3 regions of the Burkholderia sp. Ac-20345 genome follow, and region 2 is predicted to be linked to each of the others. Evidence: predicted binding sites of a transcription regulator. Region 2 holds the regulator's gene; each other region holds the start of a gene.

Region 1 (9,661 bases), on a different contig from region 2:
GGCGCCGTCTGCATCGCGTACGAAACCGTGACGGGCCCCGGCGGCGGCCTGCCGCTGCTCGCGCCGATGAGCGAGGTGGCCGGGCGCATGTCGATCCAGGTCGCGGCGACTCACCTCGAGAGCCCGCGCGGCGGGCGTGGCCTGCTGATGGCCGGGGTGCCCGGCGTGCCGGCCGCGCACGTCGTCGTGCTCGGCGCGGGCGTGGTGGGCACCGGCGCGCTGCAGATGGCGGTCGGCCTCGGCGCACGTGTGACCGTGCTCGACACCAACGTGAACCGGCTGCGCCAGCTCGACCTCGTCTTCGCCAACCGGATCACGACGGTCTGCTCGAACGCGCATACGATCGACGAAGCCGTGCGCGATGCCGACGTCGTGATCGGCGCCGTGCTCGTGCCGGGCGCATCGGCGCCGCGGCTCGTCACGCGCGACATGATCGCGACGATGCGCACGGGGGCGGTCGTCGTCGACGTCGCGATCGACCAGGGTGGATGCTTCGAGACCTCGCATGCGACGACGCACGCGGACCCGACCTTCGTCGTCGACGGCGTCGTGCACTACTGCGTCGCGAACATGCCCGGCGCGGTCGCGCGCACGTCGACCTTCGCGCTGAACAACGCGACGCTTGGGGCTGCGCTCGCGCTCGCCGACAAGGGCTGGAAGCAGGCGATGACCGACGATCCCCATCTGCGCGCGGGCCTGAACGTGTGCGACGGACACATCACGTACGAAGCGGTCGCGCTGGCGCTCGGCCTGCCCTATGTGCCGGCGGCCCGCGTGCTGGCATGACGTGACCGCATTCAAGTACGGCTAGCGGCTGACCGCACGCGCGGCCGGCCGCGTTCACGCGCCCTTCGCGCCGCCGCTGCGCTTCGACGCGCCGCCCGCCCCCATCGTGCGCGCCAGCAGCGGCCTCAATTGCGCCAGCGTGCGCGTGTTCAGCACGTCGGACCGCGTGAGCCAGCCGCGTCGCGCCTGATCGACGCCGTACGCAAGATTGTCGAGTTCGTCCGCACTGCACGCATCCGAGCCGATCGCCACCGGCACGCCGGCCTTCGCGGCCTCGCGGCACCAGATGTCAGGCAGGTCGAGCCGCCGCGGCTGCGCATCGAGTTCGACGAAGCAGCCACGCGCCGCGGCGTGCGCGATCACGCGCGGCACGTCCAGTTCGCATGCGTCGCGCTCGCCGAGCACGCGGCCCGTCGGGTGCGCGAGAATCGTGAAATGCGGATGGTCCATCGCGCGCAGCATGCGCGCGGTCTGCGCGTCGCGCGGCAACTCGAAGCCGTCGCGTACCGCACCGATCACGAGATCGAGCCGGCCGAGCATCGCGTCGGGCACATCGAGGCTGCCGTCCTCCCGAATGCCGGCCTCCACGCCCTTGAGCAGCACGAAATCGTCGAACGACGCGTTGAGGCGATCGATCTCGTCGAGCTGGTGCGCAAGCCAGTCGACGCTGTTGCGACCGCCGCCGGCATGGGGAGCCCGGTCGGTGATGGCCAGGTACGCGAACCCGCGTGCGCGTGCCGCATCGGCCATCACGCGCAGGCTGTCACGGCCGGCCGATGCGTCGGTATGCGCATGCAGGTCGCCATGGACGTGCTTGCGCTCGACCAGCGCCGGCAGCGTGCCCGCGCGCGCCGAGTCGATCTCGCCGCGATCCTCGCGCAATTCGGGCGGCACGTCGTGCAGCCCGATCGCCGCGTAGACCGACGCCTCGGTCGCGCCGGCAATCCGTTCATCGCCGCGAAACACGCCGTACTCGTTGATCTTCAGCCCGCCGGCCTGCGCGATCCTGCGCAACGCGATGTTGTGCGCCTTCGATCCGGTGAAGTAGACGAGCGCCGCACCGAACGCGTCGGCATCGACGACACGCAGGTCGACCTGCAACCCGCTGGCGAGCACGACGCTCGACTTCGTCTTGCCGTGCGCCAGCACGCGCGCCACCTCGCCATAGCCGACGAACGCTTCGGCGACGGCCACCGGATCGCGTGCGGTGACGAGGATGTCGAGATCGCCGACCGTCTCGCGGCGGCGGCGGAAACTGCCGGCCGGCACGGCCTTGCCGACGCCGGCAATCGCGCGCAGCTTTTCGAGCAGCGGTAGCAGCGAGTGCGCCGCATCCGGCAGCAGGAAGCGTTGGGGCTCGCGCTTCAGCCGGTCGTCGATCGCTTCGAGCAGATGCGCTTCGGTTTTCGCACCGAAGCCCGGCAGCTCGCGCACGTGCCCGCTCTTCGCTTCCGCGCGAAGCTGCTCGAGCGAATCGACGTGCAGTGCATCATGCAGCGCCTTCACGCGTTTGGCGCCGAGCCCCGGCACGTCGAGCAACTCGACGATCGCGCCCGGCAGCGCGTGGCGCAGTGTTTGCTGGAGTTCGCAGGTGCCGGTCGCGGCGATCTCGCGCAGCTTCGACGCGAGATCGGGCCCGATCGACGGAATCTTCCCGAGATCGTCGCCGTTCGCGATCATCGTCGGGATATCGCGCCCGTAGTCGGCAATCGTCCGTGCGGCATTGCGATAGGCACGCACCCGGAACGGATTGGCGCCCTGGATCTCGAGCATGTCGGCAATCTCGGCGAACACGGCCGCACACCCGGCATTGTGGATCGGCATGATCGGCGTGGCTCCCTTCCACGTGGATGGCGCCGCACGCGTGCGCGACGGCGTCTGCCCGCCCGGCGACGCATGCTGACGCCGCCGGGCGCCCGTTCATCATCGTACGCCGGCCGCGCCGCGCGTGCAGCGCCGTTGCGTTCGTGACGTCAGGGTCAGAGGGAGGCGCGCGGCGTCGTCGCGTATTGCCGCTCGTAGATCGACTGGCAATGCGTGCAGCGCTCGGCGGCCGGGCGTGCCAGCAGGCGCTCGTAGCCGACCGAGCCGTCGCAGTCGATGCACTCGCCGTAGCTGCCGTCGCGCATCCGCTGCAGGGCGCGGCCGATCGCGCGCAGTTCGGTCAGCTTCATGCCGATCAATGCATGATCGACGTCGACGAACAGATCCGCATTCGCCTCGTCGCCCTCGTCCGGCGCCGCGCCGGCGAGGTCTGCATAGGATTCCGACGCACGTTGGTCTTCGCTCGTGCGTATTTCCGCACGCAACGTCTGCTCGCTCTCGTTCAGCCGCTGTTTCAGCGTCTGCCGTTGTTGTTGGTCGAGCGCCATGGCCGTCTCTCCTGTTCCGGGTTCCGCGCGGAGCATTGCGGCGCGCGGTGTCGCGCCGGTGCGCGGCGGGCAGGCGTCACCGCCTGCCACCGTGTCCGGATGTGCGCCCGGCGACACGAAGTGCCGGACGCATTCGACGCAGGATAAACCCATTGAACACGCGTGTGTTGACCGGAATCAGCGTGCACTGCGATGCACGTGAAGTGCTTGCATAAACTGGGGACGGACGCGAAAACGCGACGCCCGGCTCGGGCTTCGCGGCCCCGCATCGCAGCCGCAGCGCAGCAATTCACCGCGCTGTCACGCCCGCGCTTCGGTTCGACGTCGATCCCCTGACGTGATTGACGGCGTGGTTAGCCTCTTCCGATGATGTGTCATCCTCAGAACGCATTGCGCCCGATGAACCCCCGCACGACCGTCAACAGGATGATCTTCATGTCGAACCAGAAGCTCCAGTTCTGCATGTAGAACAGATCGAACTTCACGCGCGCTTCCATCGCCTCGACCTTGCGCGTCTCGCCGCGATAGCCGTTTACCTGTGCCCATCCGGTGATGCCGGGCCGCACGCGGTAGCGATACATGTAGCAGTCGATCAGTTGCCGGTAGAAGTCGTCGTGTTCGATCGCATGCGGACGCGGGCCGACGACCGACATCTGCCCGAACAGCACGTTGAAGAACTGCGGCAACTCGTCGAGCGACGTGCGCCGCAGGAAAGCGCCGACGCGCGTGATCCGCGAATCGTTGCGCGATGCCTGCCGCACGACGCCCGGCTGTGCGCGATGCACGCGCATCGTCCGGAACTTCAGGATGTCGAACTCGCGACCGTCGACGCCCTTGCGGCGTTGCCTGAACAGCACGGGCCCCGGCGACGACAGCTTGACTGCGATCGCCAGCATCGACAGCAGCGGCAGCAACGGAATCAGCACGCCGAACGCGAACAGCCGGTCGAACGCGAACTTCGCCCACAGCTCCGGCGCCGAGCGCGGCGTGGTCGCGAGGTTGATGGCCGGCATGCCGAGCACGTCGGTCGCCGAGCGATCGACCACCGCCATCTGCCGCACATCGGGCAGCAGCCGCAACTCCACGAACTCGTCGCGCAACTCGCGGACGATGCGCTGGATCCGCCACTCGTGCGACATCGGCAGCGTGAGCCATACCTCGTCGATCTCGCCGCCGCGAATCAGGTCGCGCAGCGCGTTCCAGTCATCGATCACCGGCACGCCGCCGATGCCGCCGGAGGCCGCCTGTGCGTCGTCATCGAATACGCACGCCGCCACGAAAGGCCCTTGCGGCGCGAGCTGCATCCGCTCGACCGCGACACGCCCGTAGGCCGTTGCGCCGACCACCGCGACGCGGCGCTGCCGCGCGCGCGGGTCGTCACGCGTCAGCGCGAGCGCCAGCAGCGCGGCACGGCCGAGCAGCAACGCGGCGTCGCCGGCCAGCACCGTGCGCACGATCCAGCGGGTCGTGATCGTGCCGCCGCGGTTCATGATCCACAACGCGGCGGTTACCGTCAGCACGCTCGCGCAGACGAGCGCCACCATCGTCTGGGTCAGCGCATTCGTGCCGCCTTGCGGTGCCACGCCGCCGCGCACGGTGCGCAGGTAGCGCGGCAACAATGCCACGGTCAGCACGCACAGCAGCGCGATCGCGCCACGCTGCGCGTCGGACAGCTCGCGCCATGCGAGGCCCGACGCCGCCTGCGCGGCGAGCGCGCCTGCCAGCACGAGCACGACGTCGGTCGCTGCGATCGCGGCACGCCGCATCGCATTCGTTCCACCGGACCTCGACTGCATCGTCACGCACCATGTGCCGGGAACCCGCGATGCCCCTCCGGCATGCGGGGCCGAACCGGCGTCGGCCTCGCCGTCCCGCGCGTGCCGAGCAACCTGCGATAGTCGGCGCGAATCAGGTCGTAGCATTCGCACGCGTGATGTTCGAGGCCGTCGCGGTCGAGCACCGTGATACGCCCGCGGCGCTGCCGGATCAACCCGGCTTCCTGCAGGTTGCCCGCCGCTTCCGTCACGCCTTCGCGCCGCACGCCGAGCATGTTCGCGATCGTCTGCTGCGTGACGGCCAGTTCGTCGCCGTCGATGCGGTCGTGCGCAAGCAGCAGCCAGCGGCTGAGCTGCTCGCTGACCGAGTGATGACGGTTGCACAGCGCGCTGCGCGAGATCTGCGCCATCGTCGCCTGGCAGTAATTGAGCAGCAAGCGGTAAGTCGCCGGCGAGCGCTCGAATTCCGCGCGCATCACGCAGCTCGGCACGCGATAGGCCATCCCGCCGATGCGGACCTCGACCCGGAGCGACGCCGCAGCGCCACCGACCATCGTCGCCAGCCCGACCACCCCCTCGCGGCCGACCTGCGCCACCTCGACCATCGCACCGTCTTCCATCAGGTGCTGCACCGACATCATCGACGTCGTCGGGAAATGCACGTGGCGCATCGGCTCGCCGACCCGGTCGAGCATCCCGGCCTTGATCCTGACCAGTTCGAGATGCGGTGCGATGTTGCGGATGCTGTCCTCGGGGAGGGCATCGAGGATGGCATTCGCCGAGTAGCTCGAGTGAAGATGAAGCATGTCTGTATCCCTTTTATCGTCCGCGCCGCCTGCAGCCGCGTGCACGGAACTCGTTATCGCGATGCGTGCCAGGACGTTGGCAGGAGTTGCGGCCACAACCCTGATTGCGACTGACCATCGGCTTGTCGCCGGATCGAATCGGTCGTCCCGTTTCGACACGCCAGCCCGAATAAGCGATTTACGTGCCAATACATGCCCATCCTTAATATATGAATCACACCGGATTTAGATCACCCGAATTACCGGCTAAAAAACAAAAAAAGCGTCTCATTTCCGGACACTCTTCCCGGCAATGGACACCGCACGCCATTTGACTGATCATTTAACCTGCGTCGCGCCGCAGAAGCCGCACCGGTGCTGTGAGGCTTACCGTTCATATACTTACAGTCGATTTTCAATTGTTTCCATGATGTGCCGGGCAGCACTCCACTGCGGCGTTCCGCCTCACACGGTCGTTTGAAACTGTCTCAAATTTGAATCGGCACACTAATTTCAGGCTCTGTCACCCATCGCACACTTCGGTTTCAAGGCATTGATTTACATCAATATTCTTGCGCGCACCATTTATTTGTCAAACAATGTTCAATACCTGAAACGCACTTTAGCCATGCGATGCACGCCCCCCGCGAGATTGATCACCGACCGACACGGAATGCATGATCGACGTCGCATTCAGTTTCCGGATGATTAATTCCGCTGAAATGAATCATTAAATCCAGATAACGTTTGCACCCAGCCAAAATCGTCAAACTTTGTGAAATGACGTAATGTGCAATTGATTGAATTCAATGACGTGCTAGCCTTTTCGCCAGTATCGTCACTCCATTTTTGACGAACACAAGTCCGCACGATCGTGCGAATCCCCCATTTTCGGGGTATCGCCGCGACGACGCGCGACCGCCACCCTACGAGGATGTGCCGTGACTCACCAGGCCCCTGACGCCGTCGCGTACGCGAACGGCATGATCGAGCTTTCCCACAGCTTCGATGCGAACCGGTTTCTCGCGGCCATCGACCGCGACGAGCTCGCGACGCTGGTCCCCCACCTTCAACTCGTCCACCTGAAATCGGGGCAAGTGCTCTGCGAACCCGGCGAAATGCTCGCCGCGGTCTACCTGCCCGTCACGACCGCGATTTCGCTGCAGTACGTGTCGACGGGCGGCATGACGCTGGAAGTCGCGGAGATCGGCAGCGAGAGCGTGGTGTGCGACGACGTGATCGGCGGCAGCGGCCGGATGCCCTGCCGGGCCGTCGCCTGCCGCGACGGCTTCGTCTACCGGCTCGACCGGCGCGTGTTCGCCGCCGCGTTCGATGCGTCGCCGGTGATCCGCCATCTCGTGTTCATCTGCGTGCGGCTGCTGATGGCGCAGGTCTCGCAGATCACGTTCTGCAGCCGTCATCACGTGCTCAAACATCAGTTATGCAGATGGTTCCTGCTCGCGTATGACCGGACCCGCAGCATCGAGATCCAGGTGACGCACAGCATGCTGGCGCAGATGCTCGGCGTGCGGCGCGAAACGGTCACCGATGCCGCCGGCGAAATCCAGAAGCTGGGACTGATCCGGCAATACCGGAGCTCGATCGAGCTTGCCGACCTCGACGGCCTCGAAAAAATGTCGTGCGGCTGCCGCGCGATCGTGCGCGACGAGATGAAGCGCATCCTGTCGGCCGACTCGGGCGTGCCGGCCGCGTCGCGCGCCTGATCGGCCGGCCGGCGCGTCGGCGCCGCGCTTCTGCGTGCGAGGTTAGCTGTTTGTAGGGTGGCGAACAGAACGCCGTGTCTGCCAATGGTCTACTGATGCCGGACTGCCGGGGGGACGTCAACGCGTATCGCGCGTCTGCCCGAGCGGACGACAACACGCACGCCGGAGCAGCACGTGAAAAACGAAATCAGAACCATCCTGAAGCACGTCGCCCACCTCGAAGCCGCGATCGATTCGATCGGCGACAGGGACGACCTCTACGACGCGGGCCTCTCCTCGCTCGACACGATCCAGCTGATGCTCGCGATCGAGAAGCAGTTCAACATCGAGATTCCCGACGAGATGCTGAACCGCAACCTGTTCCGCAGCATCGACGCACTCGCGGACACGATCGCCACGCTGCAACGCACCGAGCATTCCGCATGAGCGCGCTGCTTCCCGAACTCGCGACCGACAGCGATTCACGTCGGCTCGACGAGGCCGCGCATGCTGTCGCGCAGATCGCCGCGCAGCACGCGGACGCGGTCGACCGCGACGCGCGCTGCCCGGTCGAGGCGATCGAGGCCATGCGCGCGCGCCGCCTCCTCGGCGCGATGGTGCCGACCCATCTCGGCGGCGCTGGCGCGTCGCTGGAAGACATCGCATCGGCCTGCTCGATTCTCGGCCAGGCCTGCGCGTCGTCGGCGATGGTGTTCGCGATGCACCAGATCCAGGTCGCCTGCATCGTCGACCACGCGCTCGACCAGGGCTGGCACAAGCTGTTCCTGCAACAGCTCGTGCGCCACCAGTGGCTGCTCGCATCGGCCACGTCGGAAGACGGCGTCGGCGGCAACCTGCGCGCGAGCCAGTGTGCGCTCGAAACCGACGGCGGCGAGTTCCGGCTGCGCAAATCCGCGCCGACGATCTCGTACGGCGACTACGCGGACGGCATCCTCGCCACCGCGCGACGCGATGCGGACGCGCCGGCTTCCGAGCAGGTGCTCGTCACGCTGCTGCGCGACGGCTACACGCTCACGCGCCGCGGCGAATGGGACACGCTCGGGATGCGCGGCACCTGCAGCAACGGCTTCGAGCTCGACGCGCAAGGCGCCGCCGTCCAGTGCCTGCCGGTGCCGTTCGCGAAGATCGCCGAAGAAACGATGGTGCCGGTGTCGCACATCCTGTGGGCAGCGGTATGGATCGGCGTGGCCGGCGACGCGTTCCATCGCGCGCACCAGTTCTTCCGCGCGCAGGCACGCCAGACCGACGGCGCGCCGTCGCCCGCGTCGCGACGCATCGCCGAATCGCTCGCGCTGATGCAGGCGATGCAGGCCCGCGTCGACAACGTGCTGCGCCTTCATGCGAATCCGGCGTCCCGCTCGTGGTCGGCCGGCATGGCCCGGGCCGCCGAGATCAACACGCTGAAGACCTACGTGTCGACGACCGCGCTGGAAGTCGCGCACCAGGCCATGATGATCTGCGGGATGGCCGGCTACAAGCAGGGCACGCCGTTCAGCATCGGCCGCCACATTCGCGACCTGCATGCGGCGCCGCTGATGATCAGCAACGACCGCATTGCCGTCAACACCTCGAACCTGCTGCTCGCGCTGCGTCCTGCGACGCTGGAGAAACATACGTGAACGATCGCCTTACCGTGCCCTCCGCCGCCTCCGTTCCCGCCGATGCACCGATCGACCGCGCGGGCGTCAACCCGCTGCGCGACGAACTGATCGACGCGGGCCTGCTGGTCTCGACCGGCATCCAGGGCCTGTTCGGCCGCAGCGAGCGGTTCGAGCGTGTCGTGGAAGCGCTCGACGCGTTCGTCACGCGTATCGGCGCCGACCAGCAGGCGGAAGTGCTGCGCTTCCCGCCGGCGATGAGCCGCACCGAGTTCGAGCGCAGCGAATACATGAAGAGCTTCCCGCAGCTCGCGGGCAGCGTGCATGCGTTCTGCGGCGACGAGCGCCAGCACCAGCGCGTACTGCAGTGCCTCGATCACGGCGACGACTGGACGGAAAGCCAGAAGCCGACCTATGTCGTGATGACGCCGGCTGCGTGCTACCCGGTCTACCCTGTCGTCGCACGCGCGGGCGCGCTGCCGGCCGACGGCCGGATCGTCGACGTCTTCTCGTACTGCTTCCGCCACGAGCCGTCGCTCGATCCGACCCGCATGCAGCTGTTCCGGATGCGCGAATACGTGCGGATCGGCACGCCCGAGCAGATCGTGTCGTTCCGCGAGA
Region 2 (9,661 bases):
GTGACGCGGCAGCCGGTCAGCACGCGCAGGTTCGGGTGGCCGATCGCGTCGGCGAGATAGGTGGCCGCGGTGCTGCCGCGCTGCCCGTCGAAGATCGTCGTGTGGTAGAAACCGGCGCCATGTTGCGCGGCGCCGTTGAAATCGTCGTTGTACGCGATGCCGGTTTCCTGCGCGGCCTTCACGAACGCGAGGCTCAGCGGATGCCTGAAGCGTGTGTCGCCAACCTTCAGCGGCCCGTCGGTGCCGTGAAACGGCTCGGAAAGCCGCAGGTGCGATTCGGCGCGCTTGAACACGGGCAGCACGTCGTCCCAGCCCCAGCCGGTGCAGCCGAGCGCGGCCCAGTCGTCGTAGTCGTCGCGCGTGCCGCGCACGTACAGCATTGCATTGACCGAACTGCCGCCGCCGAGCGTGCGGCCCTGCGGCACGTAGGTCTTGCGTCCCGCCGCGCCGGCTTGCGGCTCGCTCTCGAACGTGACCGTGCGCCGCGTGCCGAGCACGCGGATGAACGTCGCCGGAATCCGGATGAACAGGCTGTCGTCCTTCGGGCCGTCCTCGAGCAGCAGCACGCGCCTGCCGGCCTTCACCAGCCGGTGCGCGACCGTGCAGCCGGCCGAACCGCCGCCGACGACGATATGGTCGTACGTCTCCATCCCGCTTCTTCTCCTTGCTGTCGGGCGGCGAAACGAATGCCGCCGCGCAGGAAGCCAGCTTAGCGACCGCTATGCGGCCCCATTTGACCGGGACGGACGCCGTGCTTGCCTCGCAGGGACACGGCGGCGGGTGGTGGGCGGCGGGCGGTGGGTGGTAGGTGGTGGACTATCGCGCGTCGGCCGGCGCCGGCGCGCGCGTATCGCTCGGCGTCTCGCCGAAGCGCGCGCGATAGCTGCGGCTGAAGTGCGCGCTGTTGTTGAAGCCCCAGCGGAACGCGATCTCGCTGACCGTCAGGTGCTTCAGCGACCGGTCGCGCAGGTCGGCGCGGCAGCGTTCGAGCCGCCGCGCGAGGATGTAGCGCGTGAGCGGCATCCCTTCGATCTCGAAGACGCGCGCGAGCTGGCGCGGCGACAGGTTGATCGCGCGGCTCACCGACTGGCTGTCGAGGTCGTCGTCGGCGAGATGGCTGTCGATGAACGCCTTGGCGCGCGACAGCGTGTGGACGGTCGACTTGGTCGGCGACGCGTCGCCGTCGCGCAGCCGCAGCATCGACTGCACGAGATCGAGGATCGCTGCGGCGCGCCGTTCGCGCGCATCGGGCGTTGGTTCCTGCGGCGCGGCGAGCAGCGCGTACACCTGCCGCACGGCCCACGACGCGACGCCGTCGTCACGGTCGATCTTGACGAGGCTGCGGTAGCGCCACGGGCCGACGCGCGCCTCGAACACGTCGCGCGGCACGTCGAGCACGGTCATCGCCATGTCAGCGGGAAAGCCGTGGCCGTACGGCATCGACGTGTCGTACAGCACGAGGTCGCCGGGCCCGTGCTGCATGCAGTCGACGTCCTGGAACGTATAGCCTTGCCCTGCGTGCATCAGGCAGATGAACACGGCGTCGCGCTGGTCCGCATGGATGTTGTGCGGCGTGCGCACGACCGCGTGCCGGTTCGCGACGATGTCGCAGGCGCCGAACAGCCCGAGATCGCGTTTGCGCAGCGTCGCGTCGATGCCTTCGGACGACTTGCCGCTGCATTCGATCCGCACGAGCGTGCGCGCGACATGGTCGACCCAGAAGTCGACGCGTTCGTGGCCGCGTACGGCGCGCGTCGAGATCGTGGCGATCTCCGTGCTGGTGTCCGGCATGACGTTCTCCCAATGACCGCCTGAGCGGCGCAGTCTCGGGCACGTCGAATAGCGCGGTCAATCCGTGAAAGACCCGGGGCGGGCGTGTGACGAGCGTGCAGCGGGGCGTTGCGGGCGCGCGCGTGATCGATGTCCGCAGGAGTCAAATGAAGCGGCGGTGTGAGTCAAGCCTCAAATGCGATTTCGGGTTAGGGCGTGCCGGCTTACTTCGATGAAGACGACTGCAGCCCGAGCGATACGTCCTGCTCGTAACCCATCTTGCCGCCGCGGAACTCGACGCTGACGTAGCCGGGCCGCCGCGCGTCGGCGACGTTCGCGTAGATCGACGTCATCACCATGCCCGCGTCGCAGTCGAGCGCGATCGTGCGGTCGATGCGGCCCGTCGCGATGTTCACGGCCTGCAGCGACTGCATCGCAATGCCGCACTTGTCGGACAGCGCATAGACGCCGACCAGCATGTGGGTCTTCGTGCGATACCACATCGGAATATCGACGGTGCCGTCGAGCTGGAGGTGATCCTGATCGTTGTCGTTCAGTCGACCGACTTCGTTCAGCGTGATCGGGAATGTCTTGTGGCCGTCGTCCCAGGTGCCGGTTGCCGTTTTACCGGCGACGGTCAGCGCGATCGGGCAGGGCTTCGGCCGCGACGGCGATGCGGCGGGCACGACCGGCGAATCGGCGTTCGATGCGGACGGCGATGCTTCGCACAGCGTCACGCGGCCGTCTGGCTCGCGGTGGCCGCGCAACGGGATCGGCTTGCGATGCGCGTCGTAGTAGTAGCTGCCGTCGACGCGCCAGCGGCCCGCGTCGTTGCGGTTGATGGCGTCGTAGGTCTGCAGCGAGACGTGAACGGGCGCCGTGCCGATCGTGCCCGTGTAGTTCGCGACTTCGTACCAGCCTGCGCGAGACACGGCTGGCGCGCACGCGAGCAGCGCGGCGATCGTCGCGGTGAACGAGCGGGCGTAACGGGCACGGCGGGTGTTCCGGGGCATGGGCGGTCTTTGTGCGTGGTGTTGGTTCGGGCGTCGCGGATATCGGTCCGGTCGTGTCGAGTCGCGCGGCTGGCCGCCGGGATGCACGCCATTGTATTCATCCGCCACGCCCGAATGACCCGCATCCGCGAATGCGGTGACAAGGGAACGCACACGACACAGTCCGGTCGCGGAACCGCGCGGACTGCGCGATCCGATCGACCGGCCTGATGCCGACAACCTCAGATTGCGCTGGCCTCGTCGATCCGGCGAATGTCGTCCTGATCGAGCTGAACACGGATCGCTTCGCCGAGCGATGCCAGCTGCGCCAGCGACGTCGCGCTCGCGATCGGCGCGGTGATCGTCGGCCGCGCGATCTGCCATGCGAGCGCGATCGCGGCCGGCTGCGTGCCGTGCTTTTCCGCCACCGCATCGAGCGCCGCGAGGATGCGCAGCCCGCGTTCATTGAGATACCCGGCGACGCGATCGCCGCGCACGCTCTTCTTCAGGTCGGCCTCGCTGCGGTACTTGCCCGACAGGAAGCCGCTCGCGAGCGCGTAGTAGTTGACGACGCCGAGCTTCAGGTCGCGCACGACCGGTTCGAGATCGCGTTCGTAGTCGGCGCGATCGAGCAGGTTGTATTCGGGCTGGATGACCTGGTACGCGGGCAGGCCGTCGCGCTGGCTGACGTCGGCGGCTTCGCGCAGGCGTGCGCCGCTGTAGTTCGATGCGCCGATGATCCGCACCTTGCCCGCGTCGATCAGCGTCTGATAGGCGCCGAGCGTTTCCTCGAGCGGGGCCGTATCGGCGAGATCGCTGTGCGAGAAATACAGGTCGATGTAGTCGGTCTGCAGGCGGCGCAGCGAATCGTCGGCGGCTTTCAGGATGTTGTCCCGGGTCAGCCCCGCGCGCGCGGCCAGCAGGCCGACCTTGGTCGAGATCACGACCTGCTCGCGCTTGCCGGAACGCTTGAGCCACTTGCCGATGATCGTTTCCGATTCGCCGCCGCTGTTGCCGGGGGCCCAGGCCGAATAGACGTCGGCCGTGTCGATGAAGTTGATGCCGGTGTCGGCGAGCGCGTCGAGCAGCGCAAACGACGTGTTCTCGTCGACGGTCCAGCCGAAGACGTTGCCGCCGAACGCGAGCGGCGAAACCTGGATGTTCGACGTGCCGAGGGTGCGTAGTGCCATGTTCTGCTCCGATTTCTGCGGGGTGACGGAATGGAACTGCGGGATGGGCCGAGACGATCGCGGCGAGACGACGGGTACGTGGTGCGGTCACGCCGTTGTCGCGGGACGCCGGACATTCTCGCCGATCGCTCCGAATCGTGCAGGCAGCGTACCGCCGCGATGGCGGACGACCTGACGCGGATGACGGACGCCTCGTTCGTTACGTGAGCACTTCGTGTGGCTGCGTTCGATCGGGAACCGATTTTTGTCGCGGCTGGCGCGACGGGACGCGGAACGGCGCGTGGGCGGAAGCGGGCGGGAGGGGAAGGTGGATGCTCCGGCTTTGCGCCAAAGCGGGTGGGACGACGGGCGGCGAGCGGCCGCCCGTGTGACGATGAGCCGGTCAGCGCAACTGCACGGCCGCTAGGAACAGCACCATGCTGCCGATCGCGCCATCCAGCACGCGCCACGCCACCGCCTTGCGGAACCACGGCGCCAGCAGTCGCGCACCGTAGCCGAGCCCGAGGAACCACACGACGCTGACCGTCATCGCGCCGATCGCGAACGCGAGCCGCGCGCCTTCCGGCTCGCGTGCGCCAGCCGTGCCGATCAGCAGGAACGTGTCGAGATACACGTGCGGGTTGAGCCACGTGAACGCGAGCGTCATCAGCACGATTGCCAGGCCGCTCTGCGGCGGCGGTGCGACCGCGTCGCCGCGCACGTCGAGGGTTTCGTGGCCCGGCTTGAACGCGCGGCGCAGTGCGTTGATGCCGAACCACGCGAGATACGCGAGGCCGACGTACAGCACCGCGTGGACGAAGGTCGGATAGCGTTCGACGAGCGCCGATGCGCCGCCGACGCCCGCGCCGATCAGGATCATGTCGGATAGCGCGCACAGCAGCACGATCTTGCCGACGTGCGAGCGCATGATGCCCTGCCGCAGCACGAAGGCGTTCTGCGCGCCGATGGTGACGATGAGTGATCCGCAGAGTGCGGCGCCGTGGGAAAAAGCGAGCCAGTTCATGGTGGGTGACAGCAGTGGAAGCAGTAGACGGATGAATCGGGTAGCGCTAGTCTGCGGTCAGCATGAAAATAAGAGAAGCTAATTCACCTAATGCAGATTAAGGAAATCTAATGCTCGACTACGCGTTGCTCGATGCCCTCGCGGCCGTGATCCGGCACGGCTCGTTTGAGCGTGCGGCCAAGGAGCTGAACGTCACGTCGTCGGCCGTGTCGCAGCGCGTGAAATTGCTGGAGGAGCGGGTCGGCAGCGTGCTCGTCAAGCGCGGGCAGCCGTGCGTCGCGACGACGTCGGGTGCGCTGCTGTGCCGGCATACCGAGCGCGTGCAACTGCTCGAGGCCGAGCTGGGCGGCCGGATGCCGGCGCTGCCCGGCCAGATCGCGAGCGCATGGCCGACGTTGCGCGTGGCCGTCAACGACGACAGCGTCGCGACGTGGTTCATCGACGCGGTCGGGCCGTTCTGCATGGAGCGCGAGACCTTGCTCGACCTCGTGATCGACGACCAGGATTACACGGCCTCGCGCATTCGCGACGGCAGCGTGCAGGGCGCGGTGACCGCGCAGGCCGAGCCAATCCAGGGGTGCCGGTCGGAGCGGCTCGGGCGTATCCGCTATCGCGCGGTGTGCTCGCCGGCGTTCTACGAACGCTACTTCGGCGCGGGCATCACGCGTGATGCGCTGCGCCGCGCGCCGTGCGTGATGTTCAATCCGAAGGACGGGCTGCAGGCGCGTTTCATCCGGCGCGTGACGCGCGCGGATCTCGATCCGCCGCAGCACTGGATACCGCACGTCGCGGGCTACCTGCGTGCGTGCGAAACGGGATTGGGATGGGGAATGTGTCCGGACCGGATGGTCGACCGTCAGCTGGCGGCGGGCGAACTGGTCGACATGTCGCGCGGGCGAACGATCGACATCGACCTTTACTGGCAGAGCTGGCGTTTGTCGATCGGCTGGCTCGACGATTTCAGCGCGGCGCTGAAGGCGCGCGCCGCGCTGTTTCTCGACTGATCGACGACGCGATGCAGGCGGCGCGCGAGCGGTGCGCGCCGTGCGGCATCAGACGTGATGCAGGCCGTCGAAATCGACGATCTGGACGTGGCGGCCCTGCATTTCGATCAGGCCGCGCTTCTGGAATTTCGACAGCGTGCGGCTGACCGTTTCGAGCGTCATGCCGAGGTAGCTGCCGATGTCTTCGCGCGTCATCCGCAGGTTGAATTCCGACGGCGAGTAACCGCGCTTCAGGTAACGCGACGATACGTCGAGCAGGAAGGCCGCAACGCGTTCTTCGGCATTCAGCGAACCGAGCAGCATCGTTTGCGACGTTTCGCGTACGATCTGTTCGCTCATCAGCTTGTGCATGCGCAACTGCATCGAGCCGGCTTCCGAGCACAGCGTTTTGAGCGCGCTGTACGGAATCACGCAGACGGAGCTGTCTTCCAGCGCGACCGCGGTGCGCGGATGCGTGTCGTCGCAGATGCCGTCGAGGCCGAGCGCTTCGCCGGCGAGATGCAGGCCGGTGACCTGCTCGCGGCCGTCGTGGCGCGTCGCGACCGTTTTCAGCGAACCCGAACGCACCGCGTACAGGTTGTCGAATGCGTCGCCTTCGCGGAACAGCGCTTCGCCGCGCTTGACGGGGCGTGCCGCGCAGATGACCGACTCGAGGCGACTGAGCGCTTCGGGCGCCAGGCCCTGCGGCATGCACAGGTGCCGCATGGCGCACGTCGAGCAGTGCGCAGCCTGGCGAGGAGCCCAGCTACCGGCATGAGGCGTGGCGGCGGGACGTGTGGCGACGGGCGTCAGCATGATCGTTTACTCCGGCGTTGAATCGACGGAATCATTGTCCCACCGCAACTTGCCGCTGTCGGGTGACAAAACGTCGCGACCGGCCGCACATGCCGAACGCGGCTTACGCGGCCGGTTCGTCGACGTTGGCGGCCGCCGGAATCAGCAGCACGGGCAACGTCGCATGGCGCACGCATTGCTCGGCGATGCTGCCGAGTACGAGACGGCGGAACCCGCGGCGGCCGTGCGTGCCGAGCACGAGGAGATCGGCATCGAACGCTTTCGCGCCGTCGAGGATCAGCGACGATACGTCGTTGAGCGATGTCGCTTCGCTCAGCTTCGTCTCGCCTTTCACGCCGGCTGCCTGCATCAGCACGGTGAAATCCTTCGCGAGTGCGTTGCCCTGCGCGACGAGCTGGTCGCGCAGCACGGACGGATCGTAGCCGGGCACGTTGTAGTAGATCGCGGCGTTCTCGACGACGTAGAACGGTTGCAGTTCGGCGCCGTGCGATTTCGCGAGCGCCAGTGCGGCATCGAACGCATGGCGGGACGTGTCGCTGCCGTCGACGGCAACCAGAATACGCTTGTACATAGTGTCTCCGAGTGGCGGGTTGAAACGAAGTCGGCCGGATGGCCGATCGGGCTGGGCAATGCGCAATGCTGCGAGGCAGAGTAAACCAATGGCCGGGACTTTGCAGTGAGGTGCCGGCGGCGCGTTCCATGCACGTGGCGCATGCCGCGCCGCGCGACTTGTGTCGTGCGGTATGGTCGCCGCCGTCGTTCGCATCGTTGGCGGGAAGGCATGCGTGAGCATCGGTGTCGCGTGCGGCACGTACATGCGCATCGCCGTGCGTGCCGATCGCATCGACACGGCGCGACAGTCACGCGGATGCATCGCCCGCATCGCCATTCAATCGCAATCGAGCCGATTCGACATGACCTCGATCAACGCATGTGCGTCGCTGCGATTCACGGCATGCACGAAATCGCCGGTGCCGTTGCGCGGAATCGTTCGCTTTTGCATCGCGTAGTGACCAGTGCACGGTCGGCGTACGGTAGTCGCGCACGCCGATCCTCAGCCATCGGCTGTCGACCGATGGCGGTTCGCAAACGAACGATCGATTCAAACGCCGCGCCGGCTATCTCGGTACGGCCGTCAGCTCGAATACGCGCTCCGGCCGCCGCTGGTGGCCGGGCCAGTACGCGCTGCCGTACATCCGGTGAACGGGGCCTAACTGCGCATCGCTGACGGGTAGCGGTGCGTCGAAGCCCTTCTCGATCACCATGTAGCCGGCGCGCAGCGCGAACGCCGGATGATTGCCGCCGGGGCGGCTGTCGAAACCGGCGAAGCCGTCGCCGGCTTCCGGCATCGCATTGTCGAGCGACGCGTTGCTGCCCGTGATCTGGTCGGGCGAGATCGGCCCGCCGCCGGCAAGGCGCGACGCCTCGCGGTTCTTGCCGTCGGTGTCGACCGTGCTGTCGTGCGTGTCGTCGTTGTCGAGCTCGATGCTGCGCGGACGCGAACGATCGGTTTGACCGGATGATTCCATCGCGGCTCTCCTCGCGGCGAAGCGTTCCGGATCGAAGCAAATCCCGTTCCGGGCGTGACGGGAAAAGGCGCGCGGGCGATCGCCGCGGTCGCGCGACGCGCACTGATTTGTCGTGATTTATTTCAGCTAGAAGACGCGTTTTCTACAGAGTATGATTCTTTTCCTGCGAAGCGGCGACAGGGGATTCGGTCGCGCCGCCTCTGCCCGCGCCGGGGGGCCGCAGCACCCTTAAAGACGGGTAGTGAACAACAAAGCAAGGGACTAGAGGTGGCGGATTCATGCAAGCGACTACTGCCTTCACGCACCGCGGTTATCTGTTGAACTGCGCGCCCGCGCGCGCCAGTGACGGTTCATTCAAGCCCTACGTCGTGATCTCCCGATCGAGCGACGGGGAGCTCGTTGCGAACCGATTTTTTCCGATCGAGCTCCAGTTCAACGACGAAGGCGACGCAATCGCGCACGCGCGCGACTGGGCCGTGCGTTGGATCGACGCGAGCAGCATCACGATCTGACGCCGCCGCGATTCGGCACCATCGGCCGTCCGGCCGAGCCCTGGCGTGCCGCTCCCGGACAAAAAACGCGGTAATCTTGCGGAACCCGTCACTTTATTAGCGGCCGTGCGACCGAGCGCGGCCGCCTGCATTGGCATATGTCGACATCACCCGCCCGTCAGTGGGGCCTTGAAGAAATCGTCGCCGGCTTGCGCGAGTCGCGCGAGGAACTCCATCGCACGCGCCATCCGCGCGGCATCCGCGAACTGCCGTCGCGCGATGCAATCTGCAAGATTGTGACCGGCCTGCGCGCGTCGATGTTTCCGACGCACTACGGCGCACCGGATCTGACCGACGAAAGCGTCGATTTCTACGTCGGCCACACGCTCGAAAGCACGCTGCGCATTTTGTCCGAACAGATCCGCCGTGCGCTGCCGTTCCTGCCCGAGCATGCCGATACGCCGTTCGCCGAACTCGACGAACGCGCGTTCGAGATCGCGCGCGAATTCGGCCGGCAGTTGCCGGCGGTCCGTGCGCTGCTCGTCAGCGATATCCAGGCCGCGTATGCGGGCGATCCGGCCGCGCAGCACATCACCGAGATCCTGCTGTGCTACCCGGGCGTGCTGGCGATGATGCATCACCGGCTCGCGCATGCGCTGCACCGGCTTGGTGTGCCGCTGCTGGCCCGGTTCATCAATGAAATCGCCCACTCGGCTACCGGCATCGACATCCACCCGGGTGCGCAGATCGGCCCGAGCTTCTTCATCGACCACGGCACGGGCGTCGTGATCGGCGAGACGGCGATCATCGGCGAGCGCGTGCGCGTGTACCAGGCCGTCACGCTCGGCGCGAAGAGCTTCCCGGCCGATGGCGAAGGTGCGCTGGTC
Region 3 (9,661 bases), on a different contig from region 2:
AACAAGGAAGAGGCGCAAGCCGAAAATCAGTAACCCGTCACAACCCAAAGGAGCTGTTTTCATGGCACTGACTCTTCAAAAAGGCGGCAACCTCTCCCTATCCAAAACCGACCCGAGCCTGACCAGGATCCTGGTGGGCCTGGGCTGGGACCCGCGCGCGACCGATGGCACCGAGTTCGATCTGGACGCCAGCGCCTTCCTGCTGGGGGCCAACGGCAAAGTCCGCGGTGAAGCCGACTTCATCTTCTACAACCAATTGCGCAGCCAGGACGGTTCTGTCGAGCATACCGGCGACAACCGTACCGGCGCTGGCGACGGCGATGACGAAGTTCTCAAGGTCGACCTGAGCCGCGTTCCGGCCGACATCGACAAGATCGCCTTCACCGTCACCATCCACGACGCCGAAGCGCGCAAGCAGAACTTCGGCCAGGTCAGCAATTCGTTCATCCGCGTCGTGAACGAGATCTCCGGCGCCGAGGTGGTCCGCTACGACCTGGCGGAAGACGCCTCCACCGAAACCGCGATGATCTTCGCGGAGTTGTACCGCAGCAGCGGCGAGTGGAAATTCCGCGCCGTGGGCCAAGGCTACGCCGGCGGCCTGCGTGCCCTGGCCAACGGCTACGGCATGAACTTCTGAACAGTCTCCTTACCTGAACAAGGAATCACACCATGGCTGTAAGTCTGTCCAAAGGCGGTAATGTCTCCCTGTCGAAAGAGGCACCGGGCCTGAGCGAAGTTGTCGTCGGCCTGGGCTGGGACCCGCGAGTCACCGACGGCACCGAGTTCGACCTCGACGCGTCGATCTTCGTTACCGGTGAAAGCGGCAAAGTCCTGAACGACGCCAGCTTCATCTTCTACAACAACAAGAAGTCCGCCGACGGCTCCATCGAGCACCTGGGCGACAACCGCTCCGGCCAGGGCGATGGCGATGACGAGCAGGTCAACGTGAAGCTCACGGGTCTGGCGGCCGACGTGAAGAAGCTGGTCTTCGCCGTCACGATTCACGATGCCGAGGCCCGCAAGCAGTCATTCGGCCAGGTGAGCAACGCCTATATCCGCGTCCTGAACAAGGCCGACAGCAAGGAAATCGCCCGCTACGACCTATCCGAAGACGCTTCCACCGAAACCGCCATGATCTTCGGCGAGCTGTATCGCCACAACGACGAATTCAAGTTCAAGGCAATCGGACAAGGCTTCACTGGTGGCCTGAAGCCTCTGGCGGAAGCTCACGGTGTGAGCATCGGTTAATCCGAAAGGCAGGAAAATCCCTGGTTTGACCGATCCCGCCGTTCAGTTCGCAACTGAACGGCGTACTCCAAGCATGATGTCGGTCGGAATGCGTGAAGGCCAACGGTTCAAGCCACGCTCAACGGAACACGTTCACCGCATCCACCAGCCGCGTCGCCTGCTGCTTCAGGCTCTCCGACGCCGCGGTACTCTGCTCGACCAGCGCCGCGTTCTGCTGCGTGATGTTGTCGAGATGCACGACCGCCTGGTCGACCTGCGACACGCCGGTGCTCTGCTCGGCCGTCGACGAGCTGATCTCCGCGATCAGGTCCGACACGCGCTTCACCTGCGCGACGATGTCCTCCATCGTCTTGCCCGCCTCGTCCACGCGCCGCGCGCCCGACTCGACACGGTCGACGCTCGCACCGATCAGCGTCTTGATCTCCTTCGCCGCGTTCGCGCTGCGCTGCGCGAGCGCCCGCACCTCACCGGCGACCACCGCGAAGCCGCGGCCTTGTTCGCCTGCGCGTGCCGCTTCGACCGCCGCATTCAGCGCAAGGATGTTCGTCTGGAACGCGATGCCGTCGATCACGCCGATGATGTCGGCGATCTTGCGCGAGCTGGCCGTGATGTCGCTCATCGTCGTGACGACCTCGCCCACCGCTTGCCCGCCGCGCCCCGCCGCCTCGCTGGCCGACATCGCGAGCCGGTTCGCCTGCAGCGCGGTCTCCGCGTTGCTATCGACGGTCGCCGTCATCTCGGCCATCGATGCGGCCGTCTCCTGCACGCTCGACGCAGCCTGCTCGGTACGCGCGCTCAGGTCGTTGTTGCCCTGCGCGATCTCGTTGCTCGCGCGCTGCACGTTGTGCACCTGCTCGCTGACGTCGTCGACGAGCCAGCGGAACATCAGCCCGAGCTGGTTGATCGTGCGCAGCGTCATGCCGATCTCGTCGACGCGGTTCATCCGCACGCCGCGCCGGCTTTCGCCGGTCGCGACGTTCAGCGCCTGGTCGTGCAGCCGCTTCAGCGGACGCACGATCTGCGCGTCGAGCCACAGGCCGGCCGCCGCCGCCACGCCGACCGTCACACCGGCAAACGCGGCGAGCCCGCCGCCAGCCAGCCCGCATGCCCAGCCCGCGCCGACGACCGCCGGTGCAAGCACGCACAGCGCCGAATGCACACGCGCGCGCACCGACATCGTCTGCGACAGCGACGCGATACGCAGCAGCCCCGTGCGGATCACCAGCCCCCTGTAAAACCGGCGCTGACCGGCCTTGCCTTCGCGGAACGCGCGATACAGCGCATCGGCGGCCTCGCTCTCGTCGTGCGGCGCCTTCGTGCGCACCGACATGTAGCCCTGCGGCTCGCCGTCGCGCATCACGGGAATCGCGTTCGCACGCACCCAGTAGTGATCGCCGTTCTTGCGGCGGTTCTTCACGAGCGCGGTCCACGGCTCGCCGCGCCTGAGCGTCGCCCACATGTCGGCAAACGCTTCGCGCGGCATGTCCGGGTGCCGCACCACGTTGTGCGGCTGGCCGACGAGTTCCTCGTTCGTGAAGCCGCTCACCTGCGCGAACGTCGTGTTGGCGTAGGTGATGATGCTGTCTGCGTCGGTCGTCGACATCAGCGTGACGTCGTCGGGAAAATCGAATTCCTGTTGGGTAACGGGCTGGTTATTGCGCATGCAAGGCTCCGAAAGGCGGATCTATCGTCCGCGCCGCGCTGAATTCACGCTCAGTAGCCGAAAAACGGTTTATCGCTTTACGACGGTCTTCATCTTACTGTCGGCATATTGGGGAAAAACCTTACCCTTTCCTCGCATAAAATATTCAATTCGGCGGACGCCATGATTTGGATCAAATAATCCGGCAGTAATCGCCGCTCGTTTTCATCCGCATGTCACGCCACGCTGCCCGGCCACACCGCACGGCACGCCAATGCCGTCGGCCGTTGCACGCGGCGAAACGATTCCGTCTATCCTGCTCCATTCAACCGGCATTCGAATTCGATGAAAAAGGCATTGCACGAACTGAATCGGCTTTCCTGGAATACGGCGACAGTCGCGCATAACAGTCATAAGGGCGATCAGGCTGCATTTTTCCGGGAAGGCGGCTCGACGCTCTTTCCGGAAGAACGCGAACTACTCGGCGACATCAGCGGGCTGCGACTCCTGCACCTGCAGTGCAACGCGGGGCAGGACACGCTGAGCCTCGTGCGCGACGGCGCGGATGCGACGGGCGTCGACATCTCCGACGAAGCGATCGCCTTCGCACGGCAACTGTCGGCCGACGCGGGTCTGCCCGCGCGTTTCGAGCGCGCCGACGTGCTCGACTGGATGCCCGAGGCCGCCGCGCGCGGCGAGCGCTTCGATCGCGTGTTCACGTCGTACGGCGCGATCTGCTGGCTGTCCGACCTGAACGCGTGGGCGCGCGGGATCGCCGCGCTGCTCGCGCCGGGCGGCCGTTTCGCGATGGTCGAGTTCCATCCGTTCGCGCTGTATTTCGACGAACACTGGAAGCCGCACTACGACTATTTCAAACGCGACGCGACCAAGGAGCCGGCGGGTGTCGGCGATTACGTCGCCGCATCCGGCATGGGGCTCGGCGCGCAGCACGACCATCCGGGCGTCGTCGATTTCGCGAACCCGCATCCGAGCTACGAGTTCATGTGGGGCATCGGCGAAGTCGTGAACGCGCTCGTGTCGGCCGGGCTCGCGATCGACCGCCTGACCGAATATCCGTATGCGAACGGCTGGAAGGGCTTCGACGGGATGCGCGAGCTGGACGGTCACCGGATGGTGCCGCCCGACGGCATGCCGCGCCTGCCGCTGATGTATGCAATCGCCGCGCATCGTTTCGAAAACAGCACAGCGGTGATGCAGCGAAACGGCTGGTGCCCTGCCGCTTCGCCGCGACACGCAGGTCAGACGCGTTCGATCGCGATCGCGATGCCCTGGCCGACGCCGATGCACATCGTGCACAGCGCGAAGCGACCGTTCGTGCGATGCAGCTGGTACATCGCGGTCGTCACGAGACGCGCCCCCGATGCGCCGAGCGGATGACCCAGTGCGATCGCGCCGCCGTTCGGGTTCACGCGCGGATCGTCATCTGCAACGCCGAGCATGCGCAGCACCGCGAGACCTTGCGATGCGAATGCCTCGTTCAGCTCGATCACGTCGAACTGGTCGATCGTCATCCCGAGCCGGGCGAGCAGCTTCTGCGTGGCCGGTGCGGGGCCGATGCCCATCACGCGCGGCGCGACGCCGGCCGTCGCGATGCCGAGCACGCGTGCGCGCGGCGTCAGGCCGAAACGCTTCGCGGTTTCTTCGTTCGCGAGCAGCAGCGCGGCGGCGCCGTCGTTGACGCCCGATGCGTTGCCGGCCGTCACCGAGCCGTCCGGGCGCACGACGCCCTTCAGCTTCGCCAGCGTTTCGAGCGACGTCTCGCGCGGATGCTCGTCACGCGACACGACCAGCGGATCGCCCTTCTTCTGCGGAATCGTGACCGCGACGATTTCCTCCGCAAGCGTGCCGTCCTGCTGCGCACGCGCGGCCTTCTGCTGGCTGCGCAACGCGAACAGGTCCTGGTCGGCACGGCTGATGTTGTAGTCGACCGCGACGTTCTCGGCCGTCTCGGGCATCGAGTCGACGCCGTGCAGCTGTTTCATCAGCGGATTGACGAAGCGCCAGCCGATCGTCGTATCGTAGATGTCGGCCTGGCGCGCGAACGCGCTCGCGGCCTTGCCCATCACGAACGGCGCGCGCGTCATGCTCTCGACGCCGCCCGCGACCATCAGCGCGGCCTCGCCGGACTTGATCGCACGGGCGGCCACGCCGACCGCATCCATCCCGGAGCCGCACAGGCGGTTGATCGTCGAACCCGGCACACCCTGCGGCAGGCCCGCGAGCAGCGCCGACATGCGCGCGACGTTACGGTTGTCCTCGCCGGCCTGGTTCGCGCAGCCGTAGATCACGTCGTCGATCGCCGTCCAGTCGACATCGCGGTTGCGCTCGACGAGCGCCTTGAGCGGCACCGCGCCCAGGTCGTCGGCGCGCACGCCGGACAGTGCACCGCCGTAACGCCCGATCGGCGTACGGATCGCATCACACAGAAAAGCTTCGGTCATCAGTGTCTCCGGTCCCAGGACAGGCTGGGGAATGAACAGGGCGCCCCCCTTGCATTGCCCGCCGGGATGCGCTTAAATGTTCTATATACGAACATAAGATCGTGTATCGAACGTTCAACGCATCATAGGGAGTGCGGGGACGACCTGTCAAGCGCCCGTTCCGCCGGGCGGTTGGCGTGTCAGGCCCCATGCGCTATCTTCTCGGCTGCACGATATTCCAGGCGCTCATGACAACCGAAGACACTCAGACGAAACCCGGCGACTCCTATGTCCAGTCGTTCGCACGCGGCCTCGCGGTGATCCGCGCGTTCGACGCGGCCCGTCCGGAGCAGACGCTCACCGAGGTCGCCTCGGCCACCGGGCTCACGCGCGCGGGCGCGCGCCGGATCCTGCTCACACTGCAGACGCTCGGCTACGTCGAAGCCGACGGCCGGCTGTTCCGGCTCACACCGAAGATCCTCGAGCTCGGCTTCGCGTACCTCACGTCGATGCCGTTCTGGAATCTCGCCGATCCCGTGATGGAGCAGTTGTCCGAGCAGATCCACGAAAGCTGCTCGGCGGCCGTGCTCGACCGCACCGAGATCGTCTACGTGCTGCGCGTGCCGACCCGCAAGATCATGACGATCAACCTGTCGATCGGAAGCCGGCTGCCCGCGTACTGCACGTCGATGGGTCGCGTGCTGCTGTCCGCACTCGACGATGCCGCGCTCGACGAAACGCTCGCGCAAAGCGGCATCCGCGCGCACACGCCGCGCACGATCACCGACCTCGGCGAATTGAAGGCGGCGATCGCGCAGGTGCGCCAGCAGGGCTGGGCCGTGGTCGACCAGGAACTCGAAGTGGGCCTGATGTCGTTGTCCGCGCCGATCCGCAACCGGCGCGGCCAGATCATCGCGGCGATGAACATCAGCGGCAACGCTCAGCGGCATACCGCGAAGCAGATGGTGAAGGAGTTTCTCGGGCCGCTGCAGCAGGCCGCGCAGACGGTGTCGGAGCTGGTGGCACGGCGGGGGTGAACAACGAAGGCACGAAACGCGTCAGCGCGTATTCCGTGCCAAGTTGCGCGGCCTGATCTGCAACTGCGCCCGTTGTATCGCTTGTTGCAGTCGCTCAGTCAGCACCGCACGAGGCGGCAACGCCGTCAGGTACTCCGCAACGTGGATGCCGGACTTGTCCAGTTCCAGCAGTTCGATCTGCTCTGATTTCTTTCCGCTGCAGAGGATGATCCCAAGGGGCGGCGCTTCATCCGCCTCCCGCTCGTGCCTGTCGAGCCAGCGCAGATACAGTTCCATCTGCCCCTTGTACGCGGCCTTGAACTCACCGACTTTCAACTCCACCGCTACCAGCCGCCGCAGCTTCCGGTTGTAGAACAGCAGATCGAGGTGGAAATCCTCGTCGTCGATCTGGATGCGCTTCTGCCGGGCAACGAAAGTGAAGCCTGCGCCAAGCTCCAGCAGAAAGGACTCCATTTCACGGATGATCGCGGTCTCCAGGTCGCCTTCCTGCCAGGTGTCGCGCAGGCCGAGGAAATCGAGAATATATGGATCGCGCATGATCAGGCTGGGCGACATCCGCTGTGCATCCCGCATCGTTGCCAGTTCCTGCGCGATCAATGCATCCGGCTTCCGGGAGAGTGCGGTGCGTTCGTACAGCATCGAGTCGATACGCTCGCGCAGCGTCCTGACGCTCCAGCGTTCCACGCTGGCCATCTGCGCGTAGTAGTCACGCTGATGCGGGTCTTTGAGCGGCACCAACGCAATGAGGTGCGTCCAGCTCAATTGTCGTATCAGCGATACGACAATCCGCTCGTCCGGAAACGTGACGGCGAACTGCACCATGCGACGAAGATTCTTCACGGCAAAGCTGCCGCCATAGTCCTTCGTCAATTGTGCCGCCAGAGTCGGAAGCACTTCCTCACCATAGTCGGCCCGTTTGCCCGCCAGGACCTGGGTATGAACGAGTTGGCCGATGCGCCAGTAGAGCATCGTCAACTCGCTGTTCACCGCCGAGGCGGTACGCTGCCGCGCCGCGTCGATCAATGCCCGGATGTCACCCAGCAGCGTTTGCGTCGCGACTGGCGATGCAACGACAACCTTGCGTCGGGTCATGCTGTTGCCTCCTTGATGTGCCGCCGACCCGCATCGTTCGGTGTCTGCTTGCCGCCCACTCGACTGCGCCGACATCGGCCCGGTGCCTGACCGACGTCGCAGTGAAACAAGAACGGGCAGCACCGGCTGCCCGCGCACGCTGATTGCATTGCAACGCTCTTCTCACGGAACCCGGAGCGAACGCCGAGCCGCCCAATTTAGTGACGCGCAAAAGCTCGGTCAATTTGACAAGAACGAAACTGCGTCGTGCTTGTAGGACACCGAGCCGCACACGCGACGGACAGCGTCCCCTTGCATACCGGCACCGTGCCCGTCGCACGGCCGATTGATGTACCGACCGTCGCTCCGCTCAAAACAAATGATGAATCCCCGCCACGATCGCGAGTTGCCGCTGCGTGCCCGACGCGCCGATCGCGAAGATCGCGGCGCGCGCCGCCACACTCCCCGTCGCCTGCTGCACGACAGCATGCAGGTAGACCTGAGTGCGCTTCGACAACGCATGCACGTCCCCGAGCGAAGCCGACAGATAGCGGCGGCCAATGAACGACGTCGTCGACATCCCGCCCGCCACCGAATTGGCCGGCGTCGCCTGCCACATGGCGCCCGCATCGAACGTGCGATACGAATCCGTCTGCGCGCCGGCCTTCAGCCTCACGTACGTGTACAGCGCGTGCAGCCGAACGTTGCCCCAGTCGTAGCGAGCACCGATGCCCGCGTTCTCGACCTTGTCCGCCACATACGACAGCGCCGGTCGCCCCTGGAATGTCGACAGGCCGAGGCCCGCGGTCGTATCGCCGAGCATCGGGCCGAGCGCGCGGTCGTGCTCGTTGACGTAAGCCGCGGCGAGTCCGAACGATCCGTTCACGTAATCGATGCCCGCCCCCGCGATGCGCCCGCTCGAAAAATTGCCGGGCACGCCGCCGATCCCGAGCAGCAGCCCGACCCTCAGCCCGTACAGCGCGGGTGACCGGTATTTCACGACATTGCTCTCCTGCGCCGACGTCGTCTCGACCAATCCGTCGAGGTTGCCCGGGTGAGCCGCGAGCAGGTTCGACGACTGAAAGCCGTTGCCCATCGGCGCGAGCCAGTCGTAGTTGAACGCGGTCTGCTGGCCGAGCGTGATCGTGCCGGCCCGCTCCGACGACAGCCCGACGTACGCCTGCCGGTTGAACAGCGTGCCGCTGCGCATCAGCGCGCCCGTGTTGGTCGCGAATCCGTTCTCGAGCCGGAACACGGCACGCCAGCCCGCACCCAGTTCCTCGTTGCCGAGGAAGCCGATGCGGTCGGGCTGCATCACGCCTTGCAGCATCGCGGCCTGCGGGCTGCCCGCGCGATTGTTCACATACGCAACGCCGGCATCCAGGCTGCCGTACAGCGTCACGCTGCTCTGTGCATGGGCGGCGCTGGCGGCCGCTGCATTCAATACCGCGAAAGTCATGGCCGCGCGGCGGCGGCTTGCCGACGTCTGCATCGTGGTCTCCTCGTTGTATGGGGAATGTGATTGCTCGCGCTTATTCGACGGCTTTCGCATAGCCGCCCGCACGGGCGTAACGCAGCCCCATCGCGCCGATCGCGACGGCGGCGCAGACGATCGGTGCGATCAGCAGCATGAAGACACCCGACAACCCCATCGCGCTCGCCATCACCAGCGCGCCGACGAACGAGCCCGCGATCGCGCCGAGCCGGCCGACGCCGAGCGCCCAGCTCACGCCCGTCACGCGGCTGCCGGTCGGATAGAAATCGGCCGCGAGCGCATTGGCACCGGTTTGCGAGCCGGCAACGCCGAAGCCGATCCCGAAGATGCCGACGCACAGCGACGGCAGGTCGTCGTAGCGCCACGCGACGAGGAACACGCACAGCGCGCCGGCGAGATACGCGGTCACCAGCACCGCGTATGCGTTGAAGCGGTCCATCGCGCGCCCGAGCAGGATCGCGCCGACGGTGCCGCCCAGCTGGAACATCGCGGTGACGATCGCCGCCTGTGCGAGATCGAAGCCCGCTTCGCGAAACAGGCTGGGCAGCCAGTTGGTGACGAGATAGACGATCAGCAGGTTCATCCAGAACGCACACCACAGCGCAAGCGTGCCGAACCGCAGCGGCCTCGCGAACAGTTGCGACACGGGCGAGCGTGCCGCGACACCAGCCGGCTCGTCCGCGACGAAGCGCTGCGCGCCATCTGGCGCATCGGGCGACATGCGGCG

Evidence for each region. Region 2 encodes FNR, which switches genes on or off when oxygen is low (the NO sensors DNR and NnrR bind a similar motif). Its sites were predicted from a motif close to TTGATNNNNATCAA; they were not measured.
Region 1: a site for FNR is predicted at 3,326-3,339, ahead of G3O06_RS34850 (TraR/DksA family transcriptional regulator). Genes of this name have one in related genera too.
Region 3: a site for FNR is predicted at 3,074-3,087, ahead of G3O06_RS16225 (PAS domain-containing methyl-accepting chemotaxis protein). Genes of this name have one in related genera too.

Annotation. Positions count from the first base shown of each region.
Region 1 covers NZ_JAAGPO010000153.1:13,768-23,428, forward strand. The annotation lists gene ald (alanine dehydrogenase) at 1-786, shown strand, start outside; gene polX (DNA polymerase/3'-5' exonuclease PolX) at 841-2,610, opposite strand; gene G3O06_RS34850 (TraR/DksA family transcriptional regulator) at 2,766-3,158, opposite strand; gene G3O06_RS34855 (undecaprenyl-phosphate glucose phosphotransferase) at 3,539-4,954, opposite strand; gene G3O06_RS34860 (Crp/Fnr family transcriptional regulator) at 4,957-5,739, opposite strand; gene G3O06_RS34865 (Crp/Fnr family transcriptional regulator) at 6,660-7,442, shown strand; gene G3O06_RS34870 (acyl carrier protein) at 7,617-7,868, shown strand; gene G3O06_RS34875 (acyl-CoA dehydrogenase family protein) at 7,865-9,061, shown strand; gene G3O06_RS34880 (amino acid--[acyl-carrier-protein] ligase) at 9,058-9,661, shown strand, end outside.
Region 2 covers NZ_JAAGPO010000017.1:68,463-78,123, reverse strand. The annotation lists gene G3O06_RS09595 (GMC family oxidoreductase N-terminal domain-containing protein) at 1-650, opposite strand, end outside; gene G3O06_RS09590 (helix-turn-helix domain-containing protein) at 817-1,791, opposite strand; gene G3O06_RS09585 (hypothetical protein) at 1,995-2,783, opposite strand; gene G3O06_RS09580 (aldo/keto reductase) at 3,005-3,952, opposite strand; gene G3O06_RS09575 (LysE/ArgO family amino acid transporter) at 4,335-4,955, opposite strand; gene G3O06_RS09570 (LysR family transcriptional regulator ArgP) at 5,066-5,959, shown strand; gene fnr (fumarate/nitrate reduction transcriptional regulator Fnr) at 6,008-6,754, opposite strand; gene G3O06_RS09560 (universal stress protein) at 6,858-7,325, opposite strand; gene G3O06_RS09555 (DUF3005 domain-containing protein) at 7,873-8,283, opposite strand; gene G3O06_RS09550 (hypothetical protein) at 8,562-8,795, shown strand; gene epsC (serine O-acetyltransferase EpsC) at 8,933-9,661, shown strand, end outside.
Region 3 covers NZ_JAAGPO010000038.1:40,321-49,981, reverse strand. The annotation lists gene G3O06_RS16240 (TerC/Alx family metal homeostasis membrane protein) at 1-33, shown strand, start outside; gene G3O06_RS16235 (TerD family protein) at 62-637, shown strand; gene G3O06_RS16230 (TerD family protein) at 670-1,248, shown strand; gene G3O06_RS16225 (PAS domain-containing methyl-accepting chemotaxis protein) at 1,367-2,911, opposite strand; partial or broken gene G3O06_RS16220 (class I SAM-dependent methyltransferase) at 3,236-4,081, shown strand; gene pcaF (3-oxoadipyl-CoA thiolase) at 4,150-5,352, opposite strand; gene G3O06_RS16210 (IclR family transcriptional regulator) at 5,580-6,368, shown strand; gene G3O06_RS16205 (PDDEXK nuclease domain-containing protein) at 6,390-7,460, opposite strand; gene G3O06_RS16200 (porin) at 7,810-8,931, opposite strand; gene G3O06_RS16195 (aromatic acid/H+ symport family MFS transporter) at 8,972-9,661, opposite strand, start outside.